DNA from 2 places in the Exiguobacterium sp. E4787 genome. Region 2 is predicted to be linked to the other one. Evidence: a T-box and tRNA genes for the amino acid it is inferred to sense, from the RefSeq annotation. Region 2 holds a T-box; the other holds one or more tRNA genes.

Region 1 (12,047 bases), on a different contig from region 2:
AGACACCAAGGATCGCGTTTGCGCCGAGTTTACCTTTGTTTTTCGTACCGTCGAGCTCGATCATTTTCTTGTCGAGTGCGTTTTGGTCGAATACATCGTAGCCGATGAGTTCTGGTGCGATTGTGTCGTTTACGTTAGCAACGGCTTTGAGTACGCCTTTACCAAGGTAACGTGACTTGTCGCCATCACGGAGTTCAACTGCTTCGTGCTCACCAGTAGATGCGCCTGAAGGGACGAGGGCACGGCCGAAACCGCCGTCTTCTGTGAAGACTTCTACTTCGATTGTTGGGTTACCGCGTGAATCCAAAATCTCGCGTGCGTAAATTTCTGTAATCATTGACATGAAAATTCGCTCCTTTTTGTTTGGAAAGTTTTTTTTGAGTTACTTCGTGACGATTGATGTGCCGGTCATTTCAGCCGGTTGCTCTCCACCGAGAAGGTGAAGGAGCGTCGGGGCGAGGTCGCACAAAGCGCCTTCTAGAACTGGTTTCAGTTCCACCCCTTCTTTCGTGACGATACATGGTACTGGTTCCGTCGTGTGGGCCGTCATCGGTGAGCCGTCCGGGTTCGTGACAAGGTCAGCGTTCCCGTGGTCCGCCGTGATGATCGCCGCGCCGCCTTTGGCAATGAGTGCGTCCACTACTTTACCGAGGCATTCGTCGACGACTTCGACAGCTTTCTTCGTCGGTTCGAGCATACCGGAATGGCCGACCATGTCCGGGTTCGCGTAGTTGATGATATACGTGTCATACGTGTCCGATTCGATGCGTTCGAGAAGACCTTCCGTGAGTTCGTATGCGCTCATTTCCGGCTTCAAGTCGTACGTCGCCACTTTTGGTGACGGTACGAGGAAACGATCTTCACCTTCGAACGGTGTTTCTTGTTGTCCGTTCAAGAAGAACGTGACGTGCGGGTATTTCTCAGTTTCCGCAGCGCGGAGCTGTTTGTACCCTTGCGCGGCGAGAGTCTCACCGAGCGTGTTTTTCAAATCTTCTGGTGGGAAGACGATGTCCGAGTCGATTGCATCCGAGAATTTCGTCATCGAGACGAGCAAGATGTTCTCTGGATGTGCGCTCGAAAGTTCGAAGCCTTTGAAGCCGGTCTTCTCTTTGAACACTTTCGCAAGTTCGATCGCCCGGTCCGGACGGAAGTTGAAGAACATGATTGCGTCGTTGTCTTTGATCGTCGCAATCGGCTGACCGTCTTTTTCGATGACCGTCGGTAAGACGAATTCATCCGTCAAGCCGTCTGCATACGACTGTTTAAGAACGTCGACTGCATTCGTGCCGACTTCGCCTTTCGCGTTGACGAGCACGTCGTATACTTTCTCGACGCGTTCCCAACGGTTGTCGCGGTCCATGGCATAGTAACGTCCAGACACGCTAGCGACTTGACCGAGTCCGAGTTCAGCGAGCTTCGCTTCCGTCTGTTCGAGGAAGCCAGCGCCTGATTTCGGATCACAGTCACGGCCGTCCGTGAAAGCGTGAATGTAAACTTTTTCAATGCCGTGGAGTTTTGCGAACTCGACGATGGCGTACATGTGGTTGATGTGAGAGTGAATCCCACCGTCTGAGACGAGGCCCATGATGTGGAGGCTCGAATCATACTTTTTCACATGTCCGGCCAAGTGATTCATCGCTTGGCGGTCGAAGAGTGAACGGTCTTTGATGGCGTTGTTGACGCGTGAAAGTGACTGATAGACGACCCGGCCGGCACCGATGTTCAAGTGACCGACTTCCGAGTTCCCCATCTGACCTTCCGGAAGGCCGACGTACTCGCCTTTCGCGTTCAAGAGCGTATGTGGATACTGCTCCCAGAAGCGGTCGAAGTTCGGTTTGTTCGCCGCAGCGACCGCATTACCGAACGTCTCGTTCCGCATTCCAAAACCATCCAAGATGATGAGGGCGACTGGTCTTGCCATTTAAATCGCCTCCAACAACTTGAGGAACGAAGCAGCTTCAAGTGAAGCACCGCCGACGAGTGCGCCGTCGATGTCTTCTTGTGCCATATACTCCTTGATGTTCTCAGGTTTTACAGAACCGCCGTATTGGATGCGAACCGCAGCCGCCACGTCTTCACCGTAAAGACCTTTTACCACGTCACGAACATATTTGCATGAGCTTTGCGCATCTGCTTCGTCCGCTGATTTACCAGTGCCGATTGCCCAAACTGGCTCATACGCGATGACGAGTTGTTTGACTTGGTCAGCTGAGAGGTCCGCGAGGCCACCTTCGACTTGCGTCTTGATGACGTCTTCGAACTTGCCGCCTTCGCGCTCTTCCAATGTCTCACCGACACAAACGATTGGCGTAAGACCGTGTTCGAACGCTTTTTTCGTTTTGCTGTTGATGAATGCATCTGATTCGCCGAAGTATTCGCGACGCTCTGAGTGTCCAAGGATGACATATGTCACGCCGAGGTCAGCGACCATGGCCGGGCTGATTTCGCCTGTGTATGCCCCGCTGTCTTTGTCGTACATGTTTTGTGCACTGAGTTTCAAGTTCGATCCTTTAGCCGCTTCTACCATTGGGGCCAAGAATACTGCTGGTGCACCAATCGCCGCGTCAACTTTGTCCGTTGACGGGATATTGTTTTTAACTTCCTCTACGAAAGCGACGGCTTCCGAGAGTGTTTTGTTCATTTTCCAGTTACCTGCAATAATCGGTTTACGCATCGATAACCCTCCTCTGTTTTACTTGTCGTTCAACGCTTCGACGCCTGGAAGTTTCTTGCCTTCCATGAATTCGAGTGAAGCGCCGCCACCAGTCGAGATGTGGCTCATTTGGTCAGCAAGGCCGAACTTGGCTGCTGCCGCGGCTGAGTCACCACCACCGATGATTGAGTATGCGTCGCTGTCTGCGAGTGCTTGAGCGACACCTTTCGTTCCGTTGGCGTACTTATCGAGTTCGAATACGCCCATCGGTCCGTTCCAAACGACAAGTTTCGATTCGCGAATCGCTTCTGCGTAAATTTCGACTGTCTTCGGTCCGATATCAAGACCCATGTGATCCGCAGGGATCGAGTCGATATCGACTGGTCCGACGTATGTCTCTTCGCCGAATTCTTTCGCAATGACACAGTCGACCGGCATCAAGAACTTCACGCCTTTGTCTTCTGCTTTTTTCATGAACTGACGAGCGAGGTCGAGCTTGTCTTCTTCAAGGAGTGACGTTCCGACTTCGTGCCCGAGTGCTTTCGAGAACGTGTACGAGAGACCGCCACCGATGATGAGTGTGTCAACGATGTCAAGAAGGTGGTCGATGACCCCAATCTTGTCAGCAACTTTCGATCCGCCGATAATCGCCGTGAACGGACGGTCTGGATTCGAGAGTGCCTTGCCGAGGACTTCAAGTTCTTTCTCCATCAAGAGACCAGCCACCGCGTGGTCCACGTTTTGCGCGATGCCTTCTGTCGAAGCGTGGGCACGGTGAGCCGCACCGAACGCGTCGTTGACGAAGATATCAGCGAGTGCCGCGAAACCTTTCGCGAGTTCTGGATCGTTTTTCGTTTCACCAGGGTAGAAACGGACGTTCTCGAGAACGACGACGTCACCTTCACCAAGTTTTGAAACGGCTTCTTCTGCGACTGGACCGTACGCCTCTTCGACGAGGGGTACTTCTTTGCCGAGAAGTTCAGCGAGACGTGTAGCGACCGGTGCGAGTGAGAACTCGAGGTTCTTCTCGCCTTTTGGACGGCCGAGGTGGCTCGCCAAAATGACTTTCGCGCCGCCGTCGATCAAGTGCTTGATCGTTGGAAGTGCCGCTTGAATCCGCGTTTCATCTTGAATGACGCCATCTTTGAGTGGAACGTTGAAGTCAACGCGGCAAAAGACGCGTTTCCCTTTTACATCGATGTCACGAATAGACTGTTTGTTCATAACCTTCGCCTCCATATGTCGTGCGTGTCAATTTCATAAATAGAGCGGAGAACAATCTCTTGTTTCCGCTCCTATTTGATTCTATTTAGTTCACGAACTTACTTCGCGATTTCAGCGAAGTGCTTGAGTGTGCGAACCAATTGTGCAGTGTAAGACATTTCGTTGTCGTACCAAGAAACTGTCTTAACGAGTTGCTTGTCGCCAACTGTCATTACTTTAGTTTGTGTTGCATCGAAGAGTGAACCGTAAGTGATTCCGACGATGTCAGAAGATACGATTTCGTCTTCAGTGTAACCGTAAGACTCGTTCGCTGCTGCTTTCATTGCTGCGTTGATTTCGTCAACAGATACAGTTTTCTCAAGAACTGTTACGAGCTCTGTGAGTGAACCTGTAGCAACTGGTACACGTTGTGCCGCACCGTCAAGTTTACCTTGAAGTTCTGGGATAACGAGGCCGATTGCTTTAGCCGCACCAGTTGTGTTCGGTACGATGTTAGCTGCTGCCGCACGCGCACGACGGAAGTCGCCTTTCGGGTGTGGAGCGTCAAGCGTGTTTTGGTCGCCTGTGTAAGCGTGGATTGTTGTCATAAGACCTTCGATGATTCCGAACTGGTCTTGGAGAACTTTAGCCATTGGCGCCAAGCAGTTTGTCGTACATGAAGCACCAGAGATTACTGTCTCTGTACCATCGAGGATGTCGTGGTTTGTGTTATAAACGACAGTCTTCATATCACCTGTAGCTGGAGCCGAGATGACAACTTTTTTCGCGCCAGCTTTCAAGTGAAGCTCCGCTTTTTCTTTGTCTGTGAAGAATCCAGTACATTCGAGTACGATGTCAACACCGAGCTCGCCCCATGGAAGTTCTTCTGGGTTACGGTTAGCAAGTGTGATGACTTTCTCGCCGTTTACGAGGAAGTGATCGTCGTGTACTTCAACGTCTCCGTCGAAACGACCTTGAGTCGTGTCGTACTTGAGAAGGTGAGCAAGCATCTTCGTGTCAGTCAAGTCGTTGATTGCAACAACTTCGATTCCTTCGTTTTTGATGATCTCGCGGAATGCCAAACGACCAATACGTCCAAATCCGTTAATACCAACTTTTACTGCCATAGTTAATTTCCTCCTTAGGGTAGAAGCTATTTATTGAAGAGCCAACGGGGGTCAACTCTTTAATAACGAGTTAATAATTCTGTTGCCGCACCTTCGTCTGTGACGAGGATGATGTTCGGCGTGTGTTTCGCATATGCGGCGATCGCCTGTGCTTTCGACTTTCCTCCGGCGACAGCGATGACGGTGTCCATGTCGTCGAGCTCCTCCAATTGGATCCCGACCGTCTTGACCCGGTGCACGATTTCACCTTCCGCGTTGAAATAATATCCGAACGCTTCGGCGACGGCATCGTGCCGTTCGATCATCCGCAAATGCTCTGGTGACGCGTGACGGCGTTTCGCCATCGTTTCCGCCTCACCAATTCCATGTACCACAATTCGCGCCGCTCTAATCATTTCCAGTACATTTTTAATGCTAGGTTCCTCCACCATCCGCTCGAATGTCTCTTGCGAAACCTCGTCCGGAATGTGGAGTAAATGATAGTCGGCATGGGCGCGGTCGGCCATCCGAGAACAGACGGTGTTCGCCTGTAACTCGAGCGTCTCTCCGAGTCCACCGCGTGCCGGCACGAAATGCATCGGCCGTTCTTTTTTATCGGGCGACATCATGGCCGCAACCGATGCCATCGTCGTCCCGCCTGTGACCGCGATGATATTGTCGTCCGGTGCCAGTCTCGCTTTCAGTTGCGTGACGGCGGCCCGACCGATATCTCGCTGGACCCAGAACGTCTCGTCGGAATCACCCGGTACGATGACGACTTGGCGAACGCCTAGTTTGCGCTCGAGTTCTCGTGCAACTTCCGAGATGCCTAGGATCTCTCCCATGACCTCGTGCAAGTCCCGGAGAACGTTTCGGCCCGATTCCGTAAGGGAAATACCTTGAGTAGCGACCATCAATAGACCTTGGTCTTTCAAGAAGTCGACTTCTCGTCTTAGGATTCGTTCCGTCAGCCCGAGGCTTGTGGCCAATGTCCTGCGGCCGATCGGCTGCATCAAACGGACATAATGTAAGATATCGTAACGATGTCGGAGCGTATCGAGCATGTCGGGAACGATTTGCTTCTGAACTTGAATCAGCTGCTGGATCATACTCATTCCCCCTCGACTTAAAGCATGGACAATTTTTGTCCCACTTTTATATTTGCGTCCCACCGCTACGACTTCATCTTATCAATCACCTTTCCGTCTTGCAACCCCTTCAAACGTTTTTTTTCGATGTAAGCGTATACTTAACAAAATCTTCAACTTTACTGTCATCGTATCGACCTTGACTAATGACACGCCCCTCGTGTAAGACGACAGGGATCTCAAACAAGTACTTCGCTTCAAGTTCTTCGTTGCCGGTGATGTCGATCTGCTCGAGCTCGAACGGATAGTCTTCCATGAGCCATTCGAGCATGACGAGCGCCTCCTCGCAGAGCGAACAGTTAGCACGGCGGTATAACGTCAGGACCATGTCAGTCCCCTCCTTTCCATAGTTGTCGTTCCCGCTCTCGCGAGTTTCCAAAACCGAGCGCCTCCCGATAGTTCGCCACGGTCCGTCGTGTCACCGTATAGCCGAGCCTTGCCAGCTCGCGCATGAGTGCGGCATCGCTCAGCGGCGACGTCTCTTGTTGAATCAGTTTGGCGAGTGCCTTCTTCACCATGAACGGCGATTGCCCATGCGTCGCCCGGACGAAAAAGTGACGCCACGCCATCACGCCGCCTTCGGTCGTCACGTACTTGCCTTGAATCGCCCGGCCGACGGTCGACTCGTGCTTGCCGATTTGTTCGGCGACTTCTTTTCGCGTCAACGGGTGCAAGATGAGCTTCCCGTCCAACCAATCGCGTTGGCGTTCGGCGATGACGGCCCATACCAATCGAAGCGTCGCGTTCCGCATCTCGAGCGTCTCATGCCACCATTTTGCCTCGCGATCGTCCCCGACCCGAGCCGCATCGAGCGTCGGGCTGAACCATGTCGTCACGAGCTCACCGTCACGACGGACGACTTCAAGTTCCGGAACGACGTGTTCGGTTCCTTCATATAATAATGGCGTCTTCGGGAGTGTCGCTACGATACGCGTCACCCGTTCGTACTCGGCATCCGAGATGTCGAGTCGTCCCGGGATGTCGTCAAGGTGCGCGTCGAGCGCCTCGAACACGTCCAAGACGAGTGGATCGTCATGTTCAATCGCATGCCGATATTGGCAGTCGTGCTCATTCTTTGCCCCGATCCCTGTCGGTTCTAGAAACAAGAGCGCCTGGCGCGCCGCCTCAATGTCCGCCACATCGACCTCGAAACGATGGGCGAGCACGAAGTCGCTCTCCGGTAGTAGACCGCGATGGTCGAGCGCGAGGACGAGCCGTTTCTGGAGCGAACGCTGGGACTCGGTCCCGCTCCCTTCCTCGATTTGCTCGAACAATCGCTCCTCGAACCCACTAGCCGTATCGGCCACCCATTCGACCGCACCGCTCCCCGTGGCGATGCATGGATTGCGTCGAGCCAATCGGCCGAGCTGAAAGGCGATCGCGGTCCGGTCCGCCTCGAGAATCGGCAGCCGCCGAACCATGTCCTGGGTCAGCTGTTGTGTTTGAAGTTGTTGTTGTTCTTGCCGTTGCATCGGTCACACCCCTCTCGCTTCCTATTGTATCGAACAGCGGGAAATCGCGCTCAAAAAAAAGTGAGCCGAACAGGATTGCTTTTTTAAAAAAACAAATGTATAATAAATCGTGTCAGAGAACATGCACCCGTAGCTCAGGGGATAGAGCACTGGTTTCCGGTGCCAGGTGTCGGGAGTTCGAATCTCTCCGGGTGTATCACAGCAAGAGGTCAGGCATATGCCTGGCCTCTTTTGTCGTTTTAGAATCGTCAAACCGTGGAATAGGTCAAAAACGATGACTATCGTTTGACCAACATTGACTATAGCGGTATGATATGTTTACAACCTACATAAAGGAGGCAGATTCAATGTTAATTCCAACAGTTATCGAACAAACAGGTCGCGGGGAACGCGCGTACGATATTTACTCACGCTTGCTCAAGGACCGCATCATCTTGCTCGGAAGTGCAATCGACGACAACGTCGCCAACTCGATTGTCGCCCAGCTTCTCTTCCTTGCAGCCGAGGACCCAGATAAGGACATCTCACTTTACATCAACAGCCCGGGTGGTTCGATCACTTCCGGAATGGCGATTTATGACACGATGAACTTCATCAAGCCGAACGTGTCGACGATTTGTATCGGAATGGCCGCATCGATGGGTGCCTTCTTGCTCCAAGCCGGTGAACAAGGCAAACGCTTCGCGCTTCCAAACGCGGAGATCATGATTCACCAACCGCTCGGCGGTACGCAAGGTCAAGCATCGGATATCAAAATCCATGCCGAGCGCATCATCAAGATGCGTGAGAAATTGAACCAAATCATGGCTGATAACACAGGCCAGCCGCTTGAAGTCATCGAGCGCGACACAGAGCGCGACTACTTCATGTCAGCTGAACAAGCGAAAGACTACGGTCTCATCGACAAAGTCATGACGCGTTAATCCAAAAGTGCCTTTCCCGACTTCGGGAAAGGCACTTCTTTGTTATTGGACGGGCAACCAAATTTCAATCAAGTCGTCGGCTCCGTCTTGTCCATGAATATAGCGCTCAAAATCGAGTGCATCTCGCAACGTTACATCCGGCAATGCTAGAAGTTGATTATATGTCGTAGGGATAGCTGGAATTCCCCCTTCGACCGTGGCGACAAGATACCGTCCTGCCGACAGTTCAACCTGTCTTCCGTCTTTACCTGTCACAGGATTAGTCATCCCTGCTAAATAGGCTTCTTCTTTCGCTAAACAGATGCCATATGATTCGTCTGTTGTCAGCTCTGGTTGCAGTTTTTCCCAAACGAATGGGATTTTGGTGAGTTCGGATACATAGCCGTTTACGATTTTCGGTTGGTCCCACTTCTCATAACGTACTTTCATTGAATCTCCCCCTGTTTGCATCCATTTAATTTGTTGCTCGACTTGTCGCAACGCCTCGATCTCACGTTGAACCTCATCAAGTCTGCTGTCGAGTAACCCGCTCACACTTTCTGCCGCTTGAATTTGTTCGAGCGAGATGCCCATTTGACGTAGTAACTTGATTTCGTTCAGGCGCCTTATTTCTTCCATCCCGTATAACCGATACTGATTCTCTAAACGAGTCGGTTGGACAAGTCCTTTTGCTTCATACCATTTGATTGCTTTAGTGGACAACCCCGTTAGATGGACCACTTTTCCGATTTGAATCATTGGCGTTCCCCCCTTCTCGTTTATCATAAAGCCGGCCGTAGCGGACAGGTCAACATCTTTATTCTTTGACCTCGACCCCGAATACATAGCGGCTATCGCCTTGCGGCCAATCCCCGCCCGTCTCGAATACATAAACGCCCGGCTCGTCTGGCACGACCGGTTCAGCCGGGACAAGTTCCCCATCGACGAGTTGATGGAACGAGGCGTTCGACGGCTCGGCGTGGAACTCGACATCAATCTCGGCACCCGCTTCGACCGGCACGAGCTGCAGGTCATCCGCCTCCGGCAAACCGTGGTCCTCGCATACCGCCTCGCCCCCATCCGACCAACAGTACGTCGACTGTTTCACTTCCGCGGTCACGGTTCCGACCCGGACCGTCGGGAGCGGTGGTTTGACCGACGTCCCCGACTTCCAAAACGAGGTGGCGTATAAAATCCCGCCGACCACGAGCAACCCAATCACGACAATCCATAATACTTTTCGTCTCAACCCGCTCATCCCCTTTGTACGTCTATTCCCCGTTCCACGAAAAAAACGACCCACTTCCGCGAGTCGTCCCGTTCATTTCGGGCGTCGGAGCCCTTTCATCATATAGCCGCCTTTGAAGTCGATTGGATCGAAAGCAACGAGAAACGCTTTCGGTTCATACTCCTCGACCATTTGGCGCAAATCTTTCATCCGTGTCCGCGCTGCCAAGACATCGAGACGATAGCGGATGCCGTCACGTCCCTGACCTTGGTAGTGCGTCACCCCGTAGCCGCTGTCACGCATCTTCTGGATGAGCTCGGCCGGGAACTCTTGCGTATGCACTTGAATCATGTTGTAGCCGATCGCAAGCTTCCGCTCGACGTAACCGCCGACGAGAATCCCAAGCCCGAAGCCGACCGCATAGACGATCATCCCGAGCGTCGTCAAATCTTGGAACACGATGCCGAGCGCGAAGATATAGATAAGCGTCTCAAGCGTACCGAACAGCCCCGCAATCATCGTTTTTCCTTTGACGAGCATGATGGTACGAAGCGTCAGCACCGGTACATAGACGAGTTGTAATACTAGGATGAGCAAGATTTGCCCCATTGGAACGACCTCCATTCGAATTCAATATAACCACTATTCCAAATTTCAGGGCGGGATGCAACCAAAAAAGGCTGACCGGAGTCAGCCTTTCGCGATTATTTGTCTAAGTTATCAACGCTCGTGAGCAGTTCATAGTCTTTACGGATGACCTGATAGATGGCATTCGTGTCGCCTGACAATACTTCTTCGGCCCGCAATTGGTTGAGGAAGAGGCTTGTCGCGAATGTGACGAGGGCGCTTTTCGGGATTCCGATTTGTTTCGCACGCTCCGTGATGACCTGGTCTAAGTCAGCGTCAATCGTGAGCGAGATTCTTTTCTTTGCATTCGACATAATCATGAAGCTCCTTTAAGTTACATTTCTAAAGTCCTATACACAATTGCTAATTATATAGGAAGAATGGTTTTGGCGCAACCAACGTCACGATGAGCTGATTTCTTCACCGTTGCGCACCTTGTCCGCGATCTGGTCGATTTTACGGAGCCGGTGGTTGATTCCTGACTTCGAAATCGGTCCCGTTTCAAGCATCTCGCCGAGTTCTTGGAGCGAGACGTCTTGATGAGTGACTCGGAGTTCGGCGATTTCCCGGAGTTTGACCGGTAAGATTTCGAGTCCGACCGTGCGCTCGAGGAACTTGATGTTCTCGACTTGGCGGAGTGCCGCCCCGACCGTCTTATTCAAGTTCGCCGTCTCACAGTTGACGAGCCGGTTGACCGAGTTGCGCATGTCCTTGATGATGCGTGCATCCTCGAAGTCGAGCATGCCGCGCGTTGCGCCGACGAGTTTCAGGAAGTCCGAGATTTTCTCGCTCTCTTTGATGTAGAGGATATGTCCTTTCTTCCGCTCGAGCGTCTTCGCGTTCAAGCCGAAGCGGTTGGCGAGGTCGCGGAGCGCCTGGTTATGGTTCTCGTACAGGCTGTACACCTCGAGGTGATACGATGACGTCTTCGGATGGTTAATCGACCCGCCGGCGAGGAACGCCCCGCGCAAATACGCCCGGGCCAGATTCTCGTCGCGCGTCATATCCGAGTTGAGCGTCCGAATCATCTCGTAGTTCTCCCCGAGAATCTCGAGGTCCTTCAACATCGTCTCGGCGCGCTGGGCGACCCGGACGATATAGACGTTGTTCTTCTTCAACCGCATTTTCTTCCGTACGAACAAATCGAGATGATGGTCGTACAGCCGTTTCATGAGGGAATAGATTCGGCGTGCGATGGCGGCGTTCTCGGTCGAGACGTCGAGCGTCATCCCCCGCCCTAAGGCGAGCGAGATGACCCCGTTCATCCGGACGAGCGCGGACAGTTCCGCTTTCGCCTCGGCATCGGTCACAACGAGTTGCGTCAGTTCTTTTTTGACGTCAGAGGCAAAGCTCATGTCAGTCCCCTCCTTTCTGTTCAATCACAACTTATTTCAGCTCGAGCTCTTGGAACGAGCGTGGTTTCTTGATGCGCAACACGCGCTGCATGACGAGGCCGGCGATGGCGTCCGAGTCGTGGCGGATGTAATCGCGGTTATAGTCGACGATGTCACCGGCGAGCACGTTCGTGCCATAGTTCCGAAGCTTCTTGCGATCGAAACGGACCTCTTCCGAGCCGTCCTCGAGGTAACGCTCCAAGTAGATGTCCTCGATTGGCTCGTTATTGACGACAATCGTGTCGACCGTCGACTTGCCGAGATACGCCTCAATCGATTTCAAATGCTTCATCGCGTCGTACCCTTTCGTCTCG
Region 2 (12,047 bases):
GTATGTTGCGGCCCTTCATCGCGAGCCAACTGATCAACGTCGATGAACCCGAGCGCCGGCTTGACGAGGCGAGCGCACTCTATCAGACGTTCAAACGAAACCATCCTTGGCTGACGAGCGAAGAAGACCTTCTGTCTGCTCTCGTCCTCGTTCAAGCGTTCGATGACCACGATGCGTTGAGCCAACGGATTGAGACGTATTACGAAGCGTTGAAAGCCGAGTTGCCCCGCTCAAACGAGCTCCAACTCGTCTCCCATCTGCTTGCTTTTAGCGACTTGCCTTCAGACGAGGTCATCAATCGCCTGCTCGAGTGGCGCACGCGACTCCAAGGACAAGCAATCGCCGTCAAAAACGAGCATCTGCCAGCGCTCGCCCTCTTGGCCATCGTCGCGGCCCCGAACGACAACGACGAGCGCGACCTGATCGACATCACGAACGCCGAGAAGGAAAAGCATCGCTGGTTCCACACCCATGCGTTGACGGTCGCCTTGCAACTCGTCGCGGCAAACAACATCAAGGAAGACGCGAGCGATTTACTGTTGCACGGGACGTTCGCCCATCTGCTCGCCATGCAACAGGCGGCAACGGCAGCGGCGACCGTGGCTATCATTTCGAGTACATCTTCGAGCGACTAAAAAAGAAGGGTTTCCCCTTCTTAACTAAATAAATACCAACTGAGACAACCGAGCACGAACACCGAGTTGGCGATTTCGACAATCCCGATCTTCATGATGGGGATCTTTTTGCCGTAGAACGCGACCGCCCGGACGAGACTCGGCACGTAAGCGAGTGCCAAGACCGGATAGCCAAACGCGATGAAGATGGCGACGAGCAAAAAGTGATACCCCCATGATACGTTCCGATAAAACAAGCTCTTCTTCTCCCGAATCATCGTTTTGACGAAAAAGATACTTCCGAGGAAATATAAGTACGGCAAAGCGAACATCCACACTATCGTCCCATCCAAGATGCGCGCCCCGAGATAATAGCTCGCCATCCCGCCGATACAAAATGAGGTGACGGCGCTGACGTCGTTCCAGACGTTGCGCTCATCCTTAATTTTGGCAAAATAGGCGTTGATGAGACCGAATGGAATCATAGCAAGGACAAACCAGACAAGACGCCACTCGGACAAAAACACCGGGATGGTAGCTACAATCGCAACCGTCAAATACGTCACGACCGTACGCAACAGCTCTTGTGACTTCTTCCGTTGCTTAATGTATTGGAACAAGAAAAATGTACCCATATAAACGAACAACCAGGCGATGGCGAACGGGATGTGCGCGAGCGTCCACCCTCCGACAATGCCGCCGAGTAAGAACGGTAAAATCAGCATCGACCAAGCGCCGTGCTGTTTTGGAATCATCCATTTCATGTGACTCCCTCCTTCTATGTGTAGTGTAGAAGAAAGATGACTGTAAAACTGTGATAAATTTTACAAAACAAAAAACGATCTCACGCGAGATCGTTTTTTGTTTTTAGTTTGGTCACACTTGGTACGGCTACTTCGACCACGTCTTCCGTCAACATCTTCGTGACGACACGACCCGCGATTGAGACCGCGAGAAGCGTATAAAGCGCGTTCGACAGCGGCAAATAGATGAGCGAAATCGCCAAGACGATGACATCAAATATGATGAGAATCGTCCCGACCGATACGCCGGTCCATTTCGATAGGCCGAGTGCGAATAAATCGTCGCCCCCGGTCGCCCCGCCCGATTTCAAGACGAGACCGAGACCGTAACCAGTCACAATCCCGCTCGCGATGGCGGCGAACAACGTCGCCGGCCACACTTGGATATCGAACGTGAGTAAATCCAACCGATCCCACATGGCGTAGCTGAGCGACAGTGACGCCGCGGCAAGCACGGCTTGCCCGACGAAGCGCCAGCCTTTCCACCAAAGGGCGATTAAAAAGAAGGGGATATCGAGTACGATCATCGAGATCGCCGGATCGATATCAAATAAATAGCGGCCGAGCAATGCTAGCCCGACGAAGCCCCCTTCTGCCAAACCAAACTGTTCATTCAAATAATAATAACCGAACGCCATGATCAGCGTTCCGAGCACTATGGTAGCAACTCGTTTCATTCCGATTGTCCTCCCCGTTTTCAACGGAGAGGAGGATCCTCAGTCGTAGCCGCGGTTCCATCTGTTCCATCTCCGATCTTCCGTTTGTTGATTTTTACATTGATGTCGCTTGTAAAAACTCAACGCTAGAAGTCCGGTAATTGAAACAGAGGCCATGTCCTCTCGGTATCCATAAAGACCTTCCTTTCCCAAATTGCGCGTAATCATGAAACTATTTTAACACATTTTCACGACTATTTCATTAAATGTATATTTAGTGTAGATTACGTTTCGGTAAATCTTTCTTACCGAACCACCACCAGTTCCAGTCCCCAAGCAGTTTCATCAAGGACGGGACAAGTAAAATACGGATGATTGTCGCATCGATAAAAATCGCGAGCGCGATGCCGACACCGAGCTGTTTGATCGGACTAACACCGGTAAAAGCGAACGCCCCCGTGACGACAATCATGATGACTGCGGCCGACGTGATGATTTTACTCGTCTTGGCGAGTCCCATCTCCGTCGCGTAATCGTTATCCCCGGTCTCCCGATAATATTCCTCAATCCGCGAGACGAGAAACACCTCGTAGTCCATCGATAGGCCGAACACGAGCGAGAAGATGAACACCGGGGTCAAGATACTGATCGTCTCGGCATCGTACACGTAGCCTGATTCGAAGATGATGACGAGCAGACCGAACGTCGCCCCGAGACCGAGCACGTTCATGATGATCGCCTTAATTGGAATCAAGACTGAGCGGAACGCCCACATGAGAATGACCATCGTCGCCAAGATGACAGTCACGACCGCATACGGGATGCTGTCATAAATCTCTTCATAAATTTCTTCGTTGAACGCGGCTGGTCCCCCGACGTCAAAACCGCTCTCGCGCCAATCTCGGACGAACGCTTGCGCGTCTTTATCACTCGGCGGGACGTTGAAACTAACGTTGACGAGGGCAAGGTCTGTATTCCCTTCAAGCGTGACGAGACGTTCGAACGCCTCGAGTTGCTCTGGTGCCGCTTCAGCGAGTTGTTGGAATTCGGCTGGTTCGAGACCGGATGCCGTCAAGAACGTCGTGACGTTGTCGACAATCGGATCCTCGGATAGCTCATCGGTGAGTGCGGTCAATTCATCGAGAATCATCGAATCGGTCAAGTCATTCGTCTCAAACAAGAGCACCGCATCGGTCGACGTCTCCCCGAACACGTCGTCCCACCGCTCAAGGGCGGCCCGCGACTCGTACGAGGTCGGGAGTGCATCGGCGTCCGGGATGTTCAATTCGAGGTCACGGACGAACCAGAGACTCGGTAGTAACAGCAAGAGCGCGACGAGTGTCATCGTGACGGGACGTCTCATGACGAAACGGGCCAACTTCTGCCACCGTACTTCAGAACGCGTCTCATTCGTTTTGATAAGACGCCCTTTATTGATCGCATCTCCGACGATATATAAGGCGGACGGCAACAGCGTGAGCGCCGATAAGACCGCGCCCGCCACCGCAATCAGCGCACCGAGCGCGATGGCTTGGAACACGTCGACTTGGATGAATAGCAACCCGGCCAGTCCGACGAACACACAAAGCCCTGAGAACAGAATCGAACGTCCGGCCGTCGCGACCGTTCGGACGATGGCTGCCTCTCGCGACTTCCCATGTGCGAGCTCTTCCCGGTAACGGTTGACGAGCAATAGGGAAAAATCGATGCCGAGCGCGATGGCGATCATCGCGACCGCATTCAAGACGAAAATGGATAGTTCCATCGTCTGGGCAAAGAAGAACAACGAGCCGGCAGCCACGATGAATGTAATCAATCCAACGAATAATGGCATGACCGCGGCGAGCGGCGTCCCGAAGACGAGCAAGAGGACGAGCAACGCGACCGGGATTCCAATCAACTCGGCCCGAATCAAGTCATTCTTCGACGCTTCATTCAAGTCATCCGCGAAGACCGGCTCTCCGGTCAATCGCACGTCTGTATCCGTATCTCGAATCAAGGCGTTGCGAACGTCATCGATTGACGCCTCGGCCGTATCGTAATCCTCGAACTCGAGCAATAAGTAAGCTGCGTCCCCTGAGCGGGCATCGGGATTCTCGGCTGGCGTGATCACGCCGTCGATTCCATCGACGTCAATCAGTCGATCCCGTTGCTGCTCGATGACCGTATCAAGGTCCCCACCTTCCAACAAGACGATCATCGAGGCCCCGGCCCGGTCGAACCGGTCGTTCAACGTATCTTCCACTTGGGCGAAGCGCCCGTCTTGAATCGCAAATCCATTGCCGCGCAGTTCACTTGGCAACTGTAATCCGAAATATACCGATACCGCGAGCAATACCGTCCAAATCAACACGACAGCGTAGCGCCATCGGACTAACGCTTGTCCTAATCGTTCCATCCCTGTCCACTCCTCTCCATCTAAGAAGACTGTTCCCGTTTTTAGACGAGATTCTGTAAGCCTTCGTAAAAAAATCCTGAACCATGCCCTGGTCCAGGATTGTCAACGCTCGAACACTTGCAGCCAACTATGGCAGAAGCGACGCGGCGTCGATAGGACGACAAGTCTGTCGCCCGGCTCGTCCAATAAGACGACTTTCAACAATTCGGTCTCGGCACATACTTCTGATGAGAACACTTCACAATCGCGCTCAAACAGTTGGAACGATGTCATCGAGGTGATAGCAGTCGTCACACCCATTTGATCGACGATGACCAAGTCACGGTCACCCCCGTATGAAATCTTCCAACGCGCGCCCGCTTCGACGTCCTCGACCATGAACTGTTGATTCCGTTCATCGTACAAGGTCACGAGGCCAGGTGCCGTGAATCGTTCGAAATCATAGGTCGATTGATATGCGAGTTCGATGATGTTCCCGAACTCCGGGATTTCCTCGTAACGGCTATACCGAAACGTGTGATCGTTCAAGTTCAAGGCGACGATATCTGATTCGGCCGAGTACAAATACAAATCGTCCCCTGACCAGTAATGCAGGTTACTGAACCAATCGTCATGGAACGTCCGTGGAATTGGGTGACGTTCCATCGTCCCGTTCGTCAAATCCATGACTCCGTATGTCTGCAAATCTCGAAATAGCGCGACGGCTCTTCTACCATGTGGTTCAATATATAGTGCGCAAGGTGCCCATTTCCACTCGAGTTCCCATCGGATTTGGAATGTCTCGTCAAAAAACAGAAACCCGGTTTGCGCCAAATACAACATCCATCCTCCACCAACGCGCTCTAACCATTCAACCGTTTCATGAAATTGATAGTCTGCTACTTGTTTGTACATTTGATCACTTCCTAGTTTCAGCTTAGCAACGCACGACGCATTTTTCGATTTTGAATGTGTTCACAGAACACATTCTCCATCTGTCCGCTTTTCCTGTATACTGGCAGTAGCGTACCGTAATCGGAAAGGAGGAACCCTCATGCGCCCACTTCAACTCTCTCCCGAGACGGCGGTTGAGCTTGCCAAAAAGCTAAACGTCCCACTCGAGGAACTCATGCATATGCCAAAACACATCATCGTCAAAAAGATGATGGAGCTCGAGGCAGCCAAAACTGAAACGAACGAGGAAAAGGAGACGGAATGACGTCTCCTTTTTTCGCGCTTACTTTTGTTTCGGTTTCCGTTTTTTCGCAACATACCAGAGACCGAGGATAGCCAAGGCAGCTCCACCGGCGACCGCATATTTGCTGTAATCCGGACGGCGTTCCGTCACGACGAGTGTCGATAACGGCGCGACCGTGACATGCCGCTCCTCGAGGAGACGTGGTGCCGTCAAATTGACGGTGTGATCTTCGACATGGACCTCGAACTTGCCGGACGGTAGTTTCACCTCGACCGCTTCTTCGAGTCCGTTATGGTATACGAGATGGCGTTCGACGTAACCTTCGACGTGGCGACTCAGTTCAAAGGCGATGACGCCCTCGTCTTCATCGAAGAAACGTAAATGTTTACGAATCTGTTCCGCGTTCTCAAGACGGAACAACGGATATTGTTTGCGCAGGCTGATCAAGCCCTTCACGTATTCGACGCTCGGCGTCTCTTGCTCGGCTCGCGTCCAATCGAGACGGTTGACGACCTCACCCGAATTGAAACTGTTCTCGTCCCCGTCTTTCGTGCGGAAGAACTCTTGACCGCTATGCAGGAACGGGATGCCTTGACTGAGCAACACAATCGATGTCGCGAGACGATGCCGGCGGCGGCGTGTCGTCTCATCGTCGTCCGGATTCGTTACGGCCAGTTTGTCCCAAAGCGTCAAGTTGTCATGGCACTCGACATAGTTCACGACTTGGTTCGGTTCGTCAGCAAAGCTTTGGCTCGTGACTGCACCGGCAATCCCACGTTTGACGTCCGCCGTCATATCCGCGTTGCCGCTGATCCAACCTGGCAAGTCTTCGATGAACACATCCCCACGGACACCGTCACGAATCGCGTCGTTGAACTGGGCGATGCGCGGCATCTTGTGGGCGTTATGTTGGTTCGCTTTTTTACGGAACGGAAGCGGTGTGTCGAGATCCCAGCCTTCTCCGGTCACGAGAATCGATGGGTCGACGCGATCGAGCGCCCTGCGGACCTGGTTCATCGTCTTGACGTCATGAAGTCCCATCAAATCGAAGCGGAAGCCATCAATCATGAACTCTTTCGCCCAATACGACACACATTCGACGATCAATTTGCGCATCATCGCCCGTTCGGACGCCGTATCGTTCCCGCACGCCGAACCGTCGGCGAGCGTACCGTCCTCGTTCAAGCGGTAATAGTAGTCCGGTACGAACTGTCCGAGCGGCGTCGTCAATGCATCATACGTATGGTTGAACACGACGTCCATGATGACACGGATGCCACGATCGTGAAGTGCTTGAATCATCGCTTTCAACTCGATGATGCGAGCGGCCGGATCATCCGCTGAGGAAGCGTATGAGCCTTCGACGGCAAAATAGTGGACCGGGTCATAGCCCCAATTATAATTCGCCTCACTCTCGCGTGACTCATTCACTGAACCGTAATCGAAGAACGGCATGAGTTGGAGATGCGTGACGCCAAGCCCGGTAATATAGTCGAGACCCGTCGGATAACCCGTCGGTGTCTTCGTTCCGACTTCGGTCATCCCGAGGAATTTCCCGCGATGCATGACACCACTGTCCGGATGACTCGTCAAATCACGGACGTGCGCTTCATAGATGACCGCTTCTTGTGACGAGTGGAAGAGCGGACGTTCTTTGACCCAATGGTCTGGGTTGAGCGTAGATGGGTCGAGCAGACACCCGCGCTTCCCATTGATCCCGACGACTTTTGCATACGGGTCGAGCGATTCGATACGTTTCCCAGCTACGACCGCCTCGAACACATAAAACTGACCTTCAAACAAAGCACGATCGAGTTCGATGACCCACGTCCCTTTCTCGGCCCGTTCTAACGACAACCGTTCGAACTTCCGCGCTCGCGGTGTCCGGTATAGTTTTACCGTCATCTCTTCGGCAACCGGTGACCAGACCCGCAACCGGATGAGGTCACTTTTAAACGTCACCCCGAGGTCTTTGCCGTGATATGCCATATGGTCTAAATCTACATTTGTCTGTTGATCGATAGTATGTTCCATCTCTTTCACTCCTTCACTACTTCAAATCTGCTATCATTATAACAAAACCCTTGTAAAGGATGGATGAAACATGGCAAAAGACAATTCTTTTGATATTGTGTCAGAAATGAACCTCGAAGAAGTGAAGAACGCGATTCAAATCGCCGAGAAAGAAATTTTGAACCGTTACGACTTTAAAGGTTCGAAGAGTGAGATGTCACTCGATAACGGCGACCTCGTCCTCGTCTCAGATGACGACTACAAACTCGAGCAATTGAAAGACGTCATGATCACGAAATTGATTAAACGTGGCGTACCGACGAAAAACCTTGATTATCAAAAAGTAGAACGTGCGCTCGGCGGCACAGTGCGTCAACGCGTCAAATTGAAGAGCGGCATCGATAAAGACGATGCAAAAAAAATTAACAACGCCATCAAAGAATCAAAACTGAAAGTGAAGTCGCAAATTCAAGACGATCAAATCCGTGTGACAGCCAAGTCGCGCGATGACCTTCAAGCCGTCATGCAGCTCGTCCGTGAGCTCGAATTGTCCGTCGATGCCCAATTCACAAACTACCGATGAAACTCGCCATCATCAGTGACCCACATGGTTCGTTTGATGATTTGAAAGCCGTGCTCGAGTCGGTCCTCCGCGAGACGGAGCACATCCTTTGCCTCGGCGATCTGTACGAGTGTCATATCGGTAAGAAACGGCGCAACGAGCGCTTCCATGAAGTGTCCGATGTCGTGACGTACGACCCTGACTACGAGGCGCTCCTCACCTTCCCTAGCCTGCGCGGCAATCAAGAAGAGCGGATTGACGAAGTGCTCGTGGTGTCGCATCCGGTCAAGACACGAATCGCCTTATTACCGGAGCAGACGACGCTCGATGAGGCGCTATTCTTGCATGGACACCAAGTGAAATGGAGTCCGGACTGGGAACCGCTTGTCGAGAAAGGGAAGTATCCGCTCGTCTTTATCGGACACAGCCATATTCCGGGGATTTACCGGAAAGGTCGCTCGATTCCCTGGGAAATCGGGAAGCCGTTCACCTTGAAGAAAAAACGGTACGTCATCAATGTCGGCGCCGTCATCTTCGACCGGGAATGGTGTCTGTATGATACAAAAGCCCGGACGGTCACACGCATGAAGGCATAGGAAAAGGGACCCCCTCAAAAGGGTCCCTTATTTGTGCTTACATTTCTTCTGGAGCTTGAACACCGATCAAACGGAGTCCTTCCGTCAATACGATCGTCACCGCTTTGACGAGGGCGAGACGTGATTGTTTGCCTGCATCTTCTTCGAGGACACGGACATGACCGTAATACTTGTTGAACGCTTGCGCCAAATCGAGCACGTAACGGCTAATGATTGATGGTTCGCGACGTTCATGGGCACGTGTGATGACGTGTGGGAACGCGTTGAGCATCGTCACGACGCCCCACGTGTGGTCGTCGTTTGCGCCAGTGAACGTCGAGCCGTCGTAGTTACCTTTACGAAGGAGCGAGTTCGCACGCGCGTTCGTGTACTGCACGTACGGGCCCGTCTCGCCTTCGAATTTGAGCATGCTATCGAGGTCGAACTCGATGTTGTTGATGCGTTCATTCTTCAAATCGTGGAAGATGACCGCGCCGACACCGACCATGCGTGCCACGTCGTCCGCGTTCGCAAGTTCCGGATTCTTCTGAGCGATGTTCGCTTGTGCTTTCTCGATTGCTTCTTTGAGCACTTCCTCGAGCAAGACGATGCGACCTTTACGTGTCGACATCTTTTTCCCTTCTTGCAAAATCAAGCCGAACGGCACGTGATGCATGCCATCGACGAAGTCATAGCCGAGCTTGCGCAGGACTGAGAACAGTTGTTTGAAGTGAAGCGCCTGCTCGCCGCCGACGACGTAGTTCGCCTGGACGAAGTTGTACGTCTCATGACGATAGACGGCAGCTGCCAAGTCGCGTGTCGCATAAAGCGTCGCGCCGTCTTTCTTTTTAATCAAACATGGTGGCAAGTTCTCATCTTCAAGCGAGACGACCATCGCCCCTTCACTTTCGACGAGAAGGTTTTTCTCTTCGAGCATGGCGACAACACGATCCATCTTGTCGTTATAGAACGCTTCCCCGCTAAAGCTGTCGAATTCGACACCGAGGAGGTCGTATACTTTTTGGAACTCTTTGAGTGATTCGTCACGGAACCACGTCCACAGCTCAGTCGCTTCCTCGTTGCCGTCTTCAAGTTTCTTGAACCACGCACGGCCCTCATCTTCAAGTTCCGGTCGAGTCTTCGCTTCTTCGTGGAAATGGACGTAGAGCTTCAAGAGCTCAGCAATCGGATGTGCCCGGACCGCTTCCTCGTCGCCCCATTTTTTATAGGCGACCATCAGTTTACCGAACTGTGTGCCCCAATCTCCGAGGTGGTTGATGCCGACGACGTCATAGCCGTTTTTACGGGCGATTTGGTTGATGGCATTCCCGATCACCGTTGAACGAAGGTGTCCCATCGAGAACGGTTTGGCGATGTTCGGTGACGAGAAATCGGTGACGATTGTCTCGTTGCGTGTCGCATGCGTCGCATAGTCCGCTTGTTCATCGAGCACCGTGTTGATGATTTCTTGTGAGACGACGTCACGGCTCAAGAAGACGTTCACATACGGGCCGGCCGCCTCGACTTTCGTGAACAACTCATCGTTCAAGTCGTTTGCGATATCCGTCGCGATCATGACCGGTGCTTTACGATAGGCTTTCGCAAGTTGGAAACACGGGAAAGCAAGGTCCCCGTGTGCCTCATGTTTCGGTTTTTCAATCAATGCTTCAATCTGGTCGAGCGTCAACTCGTCCCCGATGACACGGGACAAGGCTTCCGCATATTTGCGTTCATAACTCATTCTAATTCCTCCTTATCATTTGTTCATAAAAAAAACGCCCTTTGCACAGATGCAAAGAGACGGGATGGCCCGCGGTACCACTCTTCTTGCCTGCTTGACGCAGACCGCTTTATCGGTGATAACGGGGGTCCCCCGGCTACGCCTACTCAAGTTCGGATAGCATCTCAAAAGTGCGTTTCGCGATGTTTGTCAGCCTAGGCTCTCACCAATCCCTAGGTCGCTTTGTTGACGGAACGATCGTTACTCTCTTTTTCATCGACTTTCGTCTATGTGGTTGAAAAGCAATTTCATTATAGAGGATATTTCATATAGACTCAATGCTAGAATTCCGCCATTATGGTGGATAGGCAGGACTCGGGCGTGATTGTGCCGAATCTTCTACCATACATAATTGAATTTTTCCCACATAGGAGGGAACCATGAACCATTTCCGCAAGATGTCCGTCCTCGGTTGGAGTATTTGGAGTATGCTATTCAGTTTGACCCTCATCTTGTTCGCTACAGGCGTATTAAACATGCCGGCCATCGAGCCGTTACCGTTCATCTTGATTGCGTTGCTCGTCATTACTTTTCAAATGGACTCCATTGAACGGAAAGGCGTCTACTTTACCTTTTCAGAAAGTATCGTCTTAATTATTTTTTTATTCTTTGATTTTGAGACAGCGCTGTTCGTCAATCAGATTGGACTACTCGTCTTCCAGTTCGTCAACTTGAAACCGCGCGTCGCGCTTCGACGGTTCCGTTTTACGTATCCGTGGAACGCCATCACGTCGTTTTTGGAAATCGCCATCCCGGCCAGCGTCTACTTGGCACTCGGTGGTGTGACCGGTCTCGGTTTTTATTCCCAAGATTCGTTTCTGCCGCTTGCCGGCTTGATTGTGGCCATCATCTTAAACACGGTCGTACAAAAGTATCAAGTCGATTGGTGGTTCCGTGTCGATATCCCGGTCCGCGACTTTCTAAACATCGCGTTTTACACGTATATCGTCAGTCTCGTCTTCATTTTAGCAGCCTCGCTCTTCCGTGAGACGAACTTGCTTGTCGTCAGCAGTATCGCCGCCGCACTCACCTTCTTTATTAAGCGGCTCATCATCCAGAAAGGTCGGCAAGACGCCTTCAAATCGTTGATTGAACAATATGATGAGGCAAAAGAAGCCGTGTCGTTGTCACAAAGCGAGGCGCAAGCGATTGAGGTGTTCCTCAGTCAATGTGAACGACTCAACGAGTACGACGAAGGGTTCGTCGAGTTCAAACTGTTCGATCGCACACTTTACTTTGATTTAAAGACGCGCCAGCCGATCGATCGCCACGTCGTCTTTGATTTACTCGATGCAACCTATCCGAACGAAGCCTCGGTCGAGTATGAGATGCGCTTTGAATGGGACGCCCCGTTATCGAACGAGTTCGATGAAGACTATCATAGCTTCATCTCGGTCCGTTCCGAGGAAATCGAAGGCATCCGCACGTGGCTCGTCATGACCGGCGAGCACGTCTATGGCTATCCGCCC

What was found. The T-box of region 2 lies ahead of argS (arginine--tRNA ligase). A T-box ahead of a tRNA ligase gene usually reads a tRNA of that ligase, here a tRNA-Arg.
Region 1: it has a tRNA-Arg gene. The T-box ahead of argS (arginine--tRNA ligase) is inferred to sense a tRNA for this amino acid. The anticodon was not compared.

Annotation. Positions count from the first base shown of each region.
Region 1 is NZ_JACSLY010000005.1:11,683-23,729, forward strand. Features, by position in the region: gene eno (phosphopyruvate hydratase) at 1-343, opposite strand, end outside; gene gpmI (2,3-bisphosphoglycerate-independent phosphoglycerate mutase) at 383-1,921, opposite strand; gene tpiA (triose-phosphate isomerase) at 1,922-2,674, opposite strand; gene KNP80_RS07170 (phosphoglycerate kinase) at 2,693-3,877, opposite strand; gene gap (type I glyceraldehyde-3-phosphate dehydrogenase) at 3,976-4,983, opposite strand; gene KNP80_RS07180 (sugar-binding transcriptional regulator) at 5,043-6,071, opposite strand; gene KNP80_RS07185 (glutaredoxin family protein) at 6,181-6,438, opposite strand; gene KNP80_RS07190 (RNA polymerase factor sigma-54) at 6,440-7,582, opposite strand; tRNA gene KNP80_RS07195 (tRNA-Arg) at 7,706-7,778, shown strand; gene clpP (ATP-dependent Clp endopeptidase proteolytic subunit ClpP) at 7,930-8,505, shown strand; gene KNP80_RS07205 (MerR family transcriptional regulator) at 8,548-9,243, opposite strand; gene KNP80_RS07210 (hypothetical protein) at 9,302-9,742, opposite strand; gene KNP80_RS07215 (DUF2179 domain-containing protein) at 9,806-10,321, opposite strand; gene KNP80_RS07220 (hypothetical protein) at 10,417-10,653, opposite strand; gene whiA (DNA-binding protein WhiA) at 10,741-11,694, opposite strand; gene KNP80_RS07230 (gluconeogenesis factor YvcK family protein) at 11,726-12,047, opposite strand, start outside.
Region 2 is NZ_JACSLY010000010.1:40,550-52,596, forward strand. Features, by position in the region: gene KNP80_RS11885 (DUF4003 family protein) at 1-635, shown strand, start outside; gene KNP80_RS11890 (YwiC-like family protein) at 656-1,378, opposite strand; gene KNP80_RS11895 (YitT family protein) at 1,459-2,094, opposite strand; gene KNP80_RS11900 (MMPL family transporter) at 2,348-4,471, opposite strand; gene KNP80_RS11905 (hypothetical protein) at 4,574-5,365, opposite strand; gene KNP80_RS11910 (YycC family protein) at 5,505-5,669, shown strand; gene pulA (type I pullulanase) at 5,688-7,682, opposite strand; gene KNP80_RS11920 (YajQ family cyclic di-GMP-binding protein) at 7,753-8,244, shown strand; gene KNP80_RS11925 (metallophosphoesterase family protein) at 8,241-8,819, shown strand; gene argS (arginine--tRNA ligase) at 8,857-10,539, opposite strand; T-box leader at 10,592-10,804, opposite strand; gene KNP80_RS11935 (GGDEF domain-containing protein) at 10,959-12,047, shown strand, end outside.